One region of the Serratia sp. Ae19-1 genome, then DNA from elsewhere that is predicted to be linked to it. Evidence: predicted binding sites of a transcription regulator. Region 1 holds the regulator's gene; the other holds the start of a gene.
What was found. Region 1 encodes PurR, which represses purine synthesis genes. Its sites were predicted from a motif close to CANGCAAACGTTTGCNTG; they were not measured.
Positions count from the first base shown of each region.

Region 2: the regulator PurR is predicted to act here: its motif matches at 2,183-2,200, upstream of cvpA (colicin V production protein).

Region 1 is NZ_JBCHWD010000006.1:302,778-306,989, forward strand. Features, by position in the region: gene punC (purine nucleoside transporter PunC) at 1-72, opposite strand, end outside; gene punR (DNA-binding transcriptional activator PunR) at 196-1,140, shown strand; gene purR (HTH-type transcriptional repressor PurR) at 1,137-2,162, opposite strand; gene cydH (cytochrome bd-I oxidase subunit CydH) at 2,487-2,576, shown strand; gene sodB (superoxide dismutase [Fe]) at 2,639-3,217, opposite strand; gene AAIE04_RS18800 (C40 family peptidase) at 3,416-4,212, opposite strand, start outside.
Region 2 is NZ_JBCHWD010000008.1:82,564-86,775, forward strand. Features, by position in the region: gene purF (amidophosphoribosyltransferase) at 86-1,603, opposite strand; gene cvpA (colicin V production protein) at 1,625-2,125, opposite strand; gene dedD (cell division protein DedD) at 2,360-3,103, opposite strand; gene folC (bifunctional tetrahydrofolate synthase/dihydrofolate synthase) at 3,104-4,212, opposite strand, start outside.

The sequences.
Region 1 (4,212 bases):
CATATCGGTCGCCAGATAACCCAACATGCTCAGGCCGGCGAGGTAGAACATAAAGCCAAAAGAATTTCGCATGGTATTTCTCGTTAATATTTTAGTGTCGCAGGTTTTTAGCGCCGGCCAGTGTATCCGGCTGGATCTCTGCTTGTGAAACGGTAATATTTGCAAAGTGCTGTTAAAAAAATTGAAGGCAAAGCGATGTGGTCTGAATATTCACTTGAAGTCGCCGACGCGGTAGCGCGCACCGGCAGTTTCAGCGCGGCGGCGCAGGAGCTGCACCGGGTGCCGTCGGCGGTGAGTTATACCGTGCGGCAGCTGGAGCAATGGCTGGCGGTGCCGCTGTTTGAGCGGCGTCACCGCGATGTGGAGCTGACGCCGGCCGGCGCGCTGTTTATCAAGGATGCGCGAGCTGTTATCAAAAAAATGCTCGACACCCGCCGCCACTGTCAGCAGGTGGCCAACGGTTGGCGCGGCCAGCTGAATATCGCGGTAGATATCATCGTCAAACCGCAGCGCAGCCGCCAGCTGGTGCTGGATTTCTATCGCCATTTCCCCGACGTCGAGTTGATGCTGCAACCCGAGGTGTTCAACGGCGTCTGGGATGCGCTGGCGGACGGCAGGGCGGACATGGCGATCGGCGCCACGCGTGCAGTGCCGGTCGGCGGCGGTTTTGCCTTCCGCGACATGGGCTATATGAACTGGCTGTGCGTAGTCAGCCCGCAACACCCGCTGGCGCAGCTGGCGGGGCCGCTGCACGACGATCAGTTGCGGCCGTACCCTTCGCTCTGCCTGGAGGACACCTCGCGCAATTTGCCCAAGCGCGTCACCTGGACGCTGGATAACCAGCGGCGGCTGGTGGTGCCGGACTGGACGTCGGCGCTCGACTGTTTGTGCGCCGGGCTGTGCGTCGGCATGATGCCGGCACATCGGGCGCTGCCGCTGGTGCAGCGCGGTGAGCTGAAGGCGTTGCAGCTGCAGCAGCCGTTTCCAGCCAGCCCTTGCTGCCTGACCTGGCAGCAGGATAAACCGTCACCGGCGATGAGTTGGCTACTGGCGTATCTGGGCGATGGGGAGACGCTGAATCAGGAGTGGCTGAGCGAGGCGGCACCGGAAGCCGTGCAGGCTTCCGGCTCAGGGGATTAGCGGCGGTAGTCGATGAACGGACCGTCGGCGACCGAGCGGCGTTCGACCAGCTTCGGATGCACTTCGATCACCTGCGACTCTTCGCGCTTGCTGATGATGCGATCCAGCAGCATGGTGAAGGCCATTTCGCCCAGGCGTTCTTTCGGCTGATGAATGGTGGTCAGCGCCGGGGTGAAGTAGCGGGCGTTGCGCACGTTGTCGTAGCCGATCACGGAAATATCCTGCGGCACCCGCAGCCCCAGTTCGTCGGCGGCGCAGATGGCGCCCATCGCCATGATGTCGCCGCCGCAGAATACCGCAGTCGGCCGCTGTTTTTGCGACAGGATCTGGTGCATCGCCTTGTAACCGGATTCCGGCTCGAAGTCGCCCTGCACGATCCACTCTTCGCGAATGTCGATCTGCGCTTCCTGCAGCGCCTTCATAAAGCCCTGATGACGGCCGCCGCCGGTATTGCGCGACAGCTGGCCTGGGATGGCGCCGATATCGCGGTGGCCGCGTTCTATCAGGTAACGGCCGGCCAGATAGCCGCCTTCGAAGGCGTTATCGATGATGGTGTCGGTGAAGTCGCCGCGCGCCGCACCCCAGTCCATCACCACCATCGGGATGTTACGGTAGTCTTCCAGCATGCCCAGCAGCTGATCCGGGTATTCGGAACACATCACCAGCAGGCCGTCGACGCGCTTTTGCGCCAGCATCGCCAGGTAGGCGCGCTGTTTGTCCAGGTTGTTGTGCGAGTTGCACAGGATCAGGGTGTAGCCTTTGCTGTAGCAACTGTTTTCCACCGCTTCGATCACTTCGGCGAAGTAGGGGGCTTCACTCGAGGTGGCCAGCAGGCCGATCGACTTGGTGTGATTGACTTTCAGGCTGCGCGCCACGGCGCTCGGCGAGTAGTGCAGTTCTTTGATGGCGGCCCACACGGCCGCTTTGGTCTCTTCGGCGACGAAACGAGTCTTATTGATGACGTGCGAAACGGTGGTGGTGGAAACGCCCGCGCGTTTGGCCACATCTTTAATCGTTGCCATGTAAGGAATGACTCCTGAACTCACATGTTTACAGCATGTAAGTGTGATGTTAATCGTTTGCCTACGTAGATCCTTCTCCAGAGAAGCGAAAACTGAGTTTTTAGTGTGTTGAAGTCTTCAGCGCTTAATCAGGAGGGGCATGGATGCCGGTACGCAGTTGTGAACTGCGAATTTTGTCGCATATTGAGCAAAAGTGGAAGAGGTAATCGATATTATAAACCGGGAAATGATAACAAGATTTTATCGGCGAACTGTGGGAAAATGATTTGACGTACTAATTGTACGCCTTTTATCCTTAGGAAAGCCCATTTTAAAGGAGTTGTCATGGATACCGAATTGAAGATGTCGCTGTTCACCACCGTTTGCGCGCTGGCGGTCATTATCGCTTTCAGCTTCGTTGCCGCGTTGAACTGATTTCCCTCCGGCGCTAAAAAAGGCGCAGCCTGGCTGCGCCTCGTCACATCAGAAACCGGTGCTTACGCCAGGTTTTCCGCTGCGAAGGTCCAGTTGACCAACGCCCAGAAGTTTTCCAGGTATTTTGGACGCGCATTGCGGTAATCGATGTAATACGCGTGTTCCCACACGTCAACGGTCAGCAGCGGTTTGTCTTCACCGGTCAGCGGGGTTGCCGCGTTAGAGGTGTTGACGATCGCCAGCGCGCCGTCCGGTTTTTTCACCAGCCAGGTCCAGCCGGCGCCGAAGTTTTTCACGGCGGCATCGGTGAACTGCTCTTTGAACGCAGCGAAAGAGCCGAAGGACTTGACGATCGCCGCCGCCAGTTCGCCCTGCGGTTCACCGCCGCCCTGTGGCGACAGGCAGTGCCAGTAGAAGGTGTGGTTCCACACCTGCGCCGCGTTGTTGAACACGCCGCCGTTAGAGGTCTTGATGATCTCTTCGAGCGATTTGCCCTCGAACTCGCTGCCTTTCACCAGGTTGTTCAGGTTAACCACGTAGGTGTTGTGGTGTTTGCCGTAGTGGTATTCCAGGGTTTCGGCGGAGATGTGCGGCTCGAGCGCGTTTTTCTCATACGGTAATGCAGGTAATTCAAACGACATTGCTTCCTCCTTTACAGCGCCATGTGCTTCCCGCCGGGGCGAGAGCCGGATGGGCCGTTTTTTATTGTGGTCATTCAATCTTAACAATTTTCATCATAAAAAACAGGAGGAAAAGCGAGAAATGCGCGTGGGGAAGTGCGATGGGCGATAGCTTGAGCAGGCGGTTGCGACCGGGCCGCAACCGCGCAGAGCGGGAAATTAACGAATGGTTTTCGGCGTCACTACGCGGCGTGCGCCGATGTAGTGGTTCTGCCAATAGTCGTTGTCGAGCTGGCTGATGCGGATCTCTTCGCCGGTGCGTGGCGACTGGATGAATTTGCCGTTGCCGAGGTAGACGCCGACGTGGTCCGCCACGCCGCGGTTGTTGATGCGGAAGAACACCAGATCGCCGCTTTCCAGCTCGCTTTTCTTGATAGGCGCCGCGTCACGCAGGTGATACATCTCGTTGGCGGTGCGCGGCATCTTGATTTTCACCACGTCTTTATAGGCGTAATAGATGAGGCCGCTGCAGTCGAAGCCGGTGCGCGGCGAGCTGCCGCCCCAGCGGTAAGGTTTGCCCATCTGGCCCATCAGCTTGGCCATCGCGGTCTGTTTGGCGTGCTGGTAGCGTTTCTTGTGCGCCGGGCTGAGTTTCAACGGCTTTTCTTCACGCGCCAGCTTGGCGGTGGCCATGCCGGCTTCGCGGTGGCGGCCATAGCCTTTTTTGTAGCCCTTTTTCGGCGGGGTGACTTTAATCTTGGCGGTTTTCTGCGCTTTGGCCTTGGGTTTGGCGCTGACGATCTTTTTCGCGCTTTTCTCGCTTTTGGCCTTGGCGGTCTTGGTTTTTTTCTCGGGAGCCGTCACTTTGGCTTTCTTGGCGGCTTTATCCGCTTTCTTTTTTCTGCGGTCATCGGGCCGCGCTTCATTGGCATGGCTTTTACGCTGCTCGGCGGCAATACGCGCCTGTGGCGCAGCGTGCGCCAAATTGAAGAAGAGCTGCGTAAACAGCAGCGCAA
Region 2 (4,212 bases), on a different contig from region 1:
GCAATGGCGAGGGATAAGCAAGTCACAGGAGCAAGGTGCAGCGCCGCAAACGCGGCGCTGCACCTTGGGGGAGCAACGCGGGCGATTAGCCTTCGTTGTGCAGTTCCAGATTTTCCGCTTCGGTTTGCACCCGCAGCGCCTTGGCGTCGTCGCTGCGCAGCGACTCCAGGTATTCCAGGTAGCTTTGGTCGACGTCTTTGGTCACGTAGATGCCGTTGAACACCGAGCATTCGAACTGGGTGATATCCGGGTTCTCTTCGCGCACCGCTTCGATCAGATCGTCCAGGTCCTGGAAGATCAGCCCGTCAGCGCCGATGATCTGGCGGATTTCATCCACTTCACGCCCGTGGGCGATCAGTTCGTTGGCACTCGGCATGTCGATGCCGTAGACGTTAGGGAAACGCACTTCCGGCGCGGCGGAAGCCAGATAGACGCGCTTGGCGCCCGCTTCGCGCGCCATTTCGACGATCTGCTCCGAGGTGGTGCCGCGCACGATGGAGTCATCCACCAGCAGCACGTTCTTGTCGCGGAATTCGGCGCGGTTGGCGTTCAGTTTGCGGCGCACCGACTGACGACGCGCCTGCTGGCCCGGCATGATGAAGGTGCGGCCAACATAGCGGTTCTTCACAAAGCCCTGGCGGTATGGCTTCTCGAGAATGCGCGCGATCTCCAGTGCGATATCGCAGGAAGTTTCCGGGATCGGGATCACCACGTCAATATCCAGATCTTCCCATTCGCGGGCGATCTTCTCACCCAGCTTCTGGCCCATGCGCACGCGGGCGCTGTAGACCGAGATCTTGTCCATAAAGGAATCCGGGCGCGCGAAATAGACGTATTCGAACAGGCACGGGTTGGTTTTCGGGTTCTCTGCACACTGGCGAGTGAACAGCTGGCCTTTGGTGGTGATGTACACCGCTTCGCCCGGCGCTACATCGCGCAGGAACTCAAAGCCCAGGGTATCCAACGCCACGCTCTCGGAAGCCACCATGTACTCGCTGCGGCCATCCTCCAGCGTACGCTTGCCGATCACCAGCGGGCGAATGCCGTTCGGATCGCGGAACGCCAGCAGGCCGTGGCCGATGATCATCGCCACACAGGCGTAAGCGCCGCGCAGTTGCTGATGCATCGCGGCGACTGCGGTAAAGATGTTGTCGGCCTCCAGCGGATAGTGCGGGAAGCGATCCAGCTCGCTGGCCAGCACGTTCAGCAGGATTTCCGAGTCGGAGGTGGTATTGACATGGCGACGGCCGCTTTCGAACAGCTTTTGGCGCAGCTCATGGGCGTTGGTCAGATTGCCGTTATGGGCCAGCGTAATGCCGAACGGCGAGTTGACGTAGAAAGGCTGGGCCTCAGAGGCGCTCGAGCTGCCGGCCGTCGGGTAACGCACATGGCCAATGCCCATGTTGCCCTGCAAGCGTTGCATATGGCGCGCCTCAAACACATCCTTCACCAGGCCGTTGGCTTTACGCAAACGGAACCCGTTGTGGGCGTCAATGGTGACGATGCCTGCGGCATCCTGGCCACGGTGCTGGAGCACCGTCAGCGCATCATAAATCGACTGGTTTACCGGCATGAAACCGGCGATACCGACAATACCGCACATGTTGTCTTTTCCTCATCAGCGCTACCGCCCCGGCAATTGGGTCGGCAAGAAACTCGACGTGCTCTGCAGGTAGTCAAAGAACCACCTGATGACGTAACTGAACTGGGGAATGAGCTGCGACTGTTTCCAGTCGGCGCTTTGTGAGAAGCCGGTAAAGGTATCCAGGAAGAACAGGATCGCCGCGACGATCAACACTCCGCGCAGCGCGCCGAAGCAGATGCCCAACACGCGGTCGGTGCCCGACAACCCGGTTTTCTCTACCAGTGAGCTAATCACATAGTTAACAATAGCCCCTACGATCAAGGTCGCGATGAACAAAATCGCGATCGCGATGCCGTTTCGCACCAGTTCATCTTCAAAACGAGTGAAATAGACCGCAAGGTAAGAGTAGAAATGGCTGGCAACAAAAAACGCACATCCCCATGTCACAAGTGACAATGCTTCGCGAACAAACCCTCGGATCAGGCTCACCAGAGCCGAAAATCCAATCACCGCTATAATGACGTAATCAATCCAGACCATGAACTATTCCAATAATGAATCGCCCCTGCATCCAATTCGCGGCGAATTCTAACAGAAAAAGAAAACGTTTGCGTAGGGGATTTCCTACCACGTTACAAATAAAAAGCGGCGATCAAAAAATTCCTAATCGCCGCGCCTACATAGGTGATTTCGCCTGCAAAAGGCGCGGTTTTTCTCGCTTTCTCTCCACCACTCCTTAATTCAGGGGCGCATCGTGCTGCGCCCCTGCGAGGTTTAACGGCCGTACGGCTTCACCTGCCCGCTCAGCCCGCTGATCGAATTCAGCGACGGCAGCGCCGCCTGCAGCTTCTGCTTAGAGGCATCCGGCCCGACGTAGATACGGGTGATCTGCCCCTGCACCGGCGTCGACGGCACGGTAAAGGCACGATAGCCCGAAAGGCGCAGCGAGGCGACAATCTCGTTCGCCTTGGCGGCGTTTTTCAACGCGCCGAGCTGCACGACATAGGCTTGCCCGGCCGGCGCTTTTTCTTCCGCCGGTTTCGGCTGCGGCGTCGGTTCAGGTTTCGGCTCCGGCTTAGACTCCGGTTTCGGTACCGGCTTCACTTCCACCGGCTTCGGCTGCGGCGCCGGTTTCGGTTTCACTTCCACCGGTTTGGTTTCTACCGGCTTCGGCTTAGGCTGCGGCGCCGGCTGAGGACGCGTCTCGACCGGCGGTGGCGCCACCAGCGTCGGTTGCTGAGCATTCTGCCGCGCCGCCTGTTGCGCCGCCGCTTCGTTGGCCGCCTGCTGCTCAACCAACGCGCCCGCCCCTTCCGGCGGCTGCGCCGGCAACGGCTGCGTCACCGGCGGTAGCACGTCGTTCTCTTCGACGTCGCCCGGCTTCGGCACCAAAGGAATGGCCGCGAATTCGTCCTCGTAATGCTTCTTCTTGCCGTCCAGCAACCCTGGCAGGATGATTACCCCCAGCGCCACCAGAATCACGGTTCCGACCAGTCGGTTCTGAAATTTACTCGCCACTCACACTCCCCGCATCTCGTCTAACGCCGCCATCACCTGCGCAACGGTGTGGAACGATCCACAGACGATCACAATATCCTGTTTATCAGCATCCTGCATAGCCTGCCGCCAGGCAGTTTCGACATCGGCAAAACGGCGCGGTTCCGTCAGATGTTGCGCCAGCTGTTCGACGCTGGCACCGCGCGGCCCGTCGAGCGGCGCGCAGTACCATTCATCCACCTGCTCGCTCAGGCAGGCCAACGTGCCGGCGATGTCCTTGTCCGACAGCATGCCCACCACCGCGCGCACCTTGCCGCCTTCGCGCGGCAGGCTGGCCAGGCGCCCGGCCAGATAACCGGCGGCGTGCGGATTGTGCGCCACATCGAGGATCAGCGTCGGCTCCCGCCGCACGATCTGGAAGCGCCCCGGCAGCGTCGCCTGCTGCAGCCCGGTGAAGATCGCCCGTTCGTCGATTTCCAGCGGGGAGCAGTTCAGCGCCGCCAGTGCGGTAGCGGCATTGGCCAGCGGCACGTTCGGCGTCGGCAGATCGGTCAGCAGCGTATCGCCGCCCTGCCACTGCCAACGATCGCCCTGCTCGCTGAAGCGCCAGGCTTCACCGCGGCGATACAGCGGCGCGCCCAGCGTTTCGGCGACCTGGCGAATGCTGTCCGGCATGTCGGGTTCGCCCACTACCGCCGGCTTGCCGCGGCGGAAAATACCGGCCTTTTCACGGCCGATGCTTTCACGATCGTCGCCCAGCCAATCAGTGTGATCGAGCGCGATGCTGGTGATCACCGCCACGCTCGGATCGACGATGTTGGTGGCATCGAGACGCCCGCCCAGGCCCACTTCCAGGATCACCACGTCGAGCCGCGCCTGTTTGAACAGCTGCAACGCCGAAAGGGTGCCAAATTCGAAATAGGTCAGCGAAGTTTCGCCGCGGCTGGCTTCAATGGCAGCGAACGAGCGGCTGTGCTCCGCTTCGCTCAGCTCTTCCCCTTGAATGCGCACGCGCTCGGTATAGCGCACCAGATGTGGCGAACTGTAGACGCCGACGCGCAGGCCGGCGGCCAGCAAAATAGCTTCGAGAGTGCGACAGGTGGTGCCTTTGCCGTTGGTGCCGGCAACGG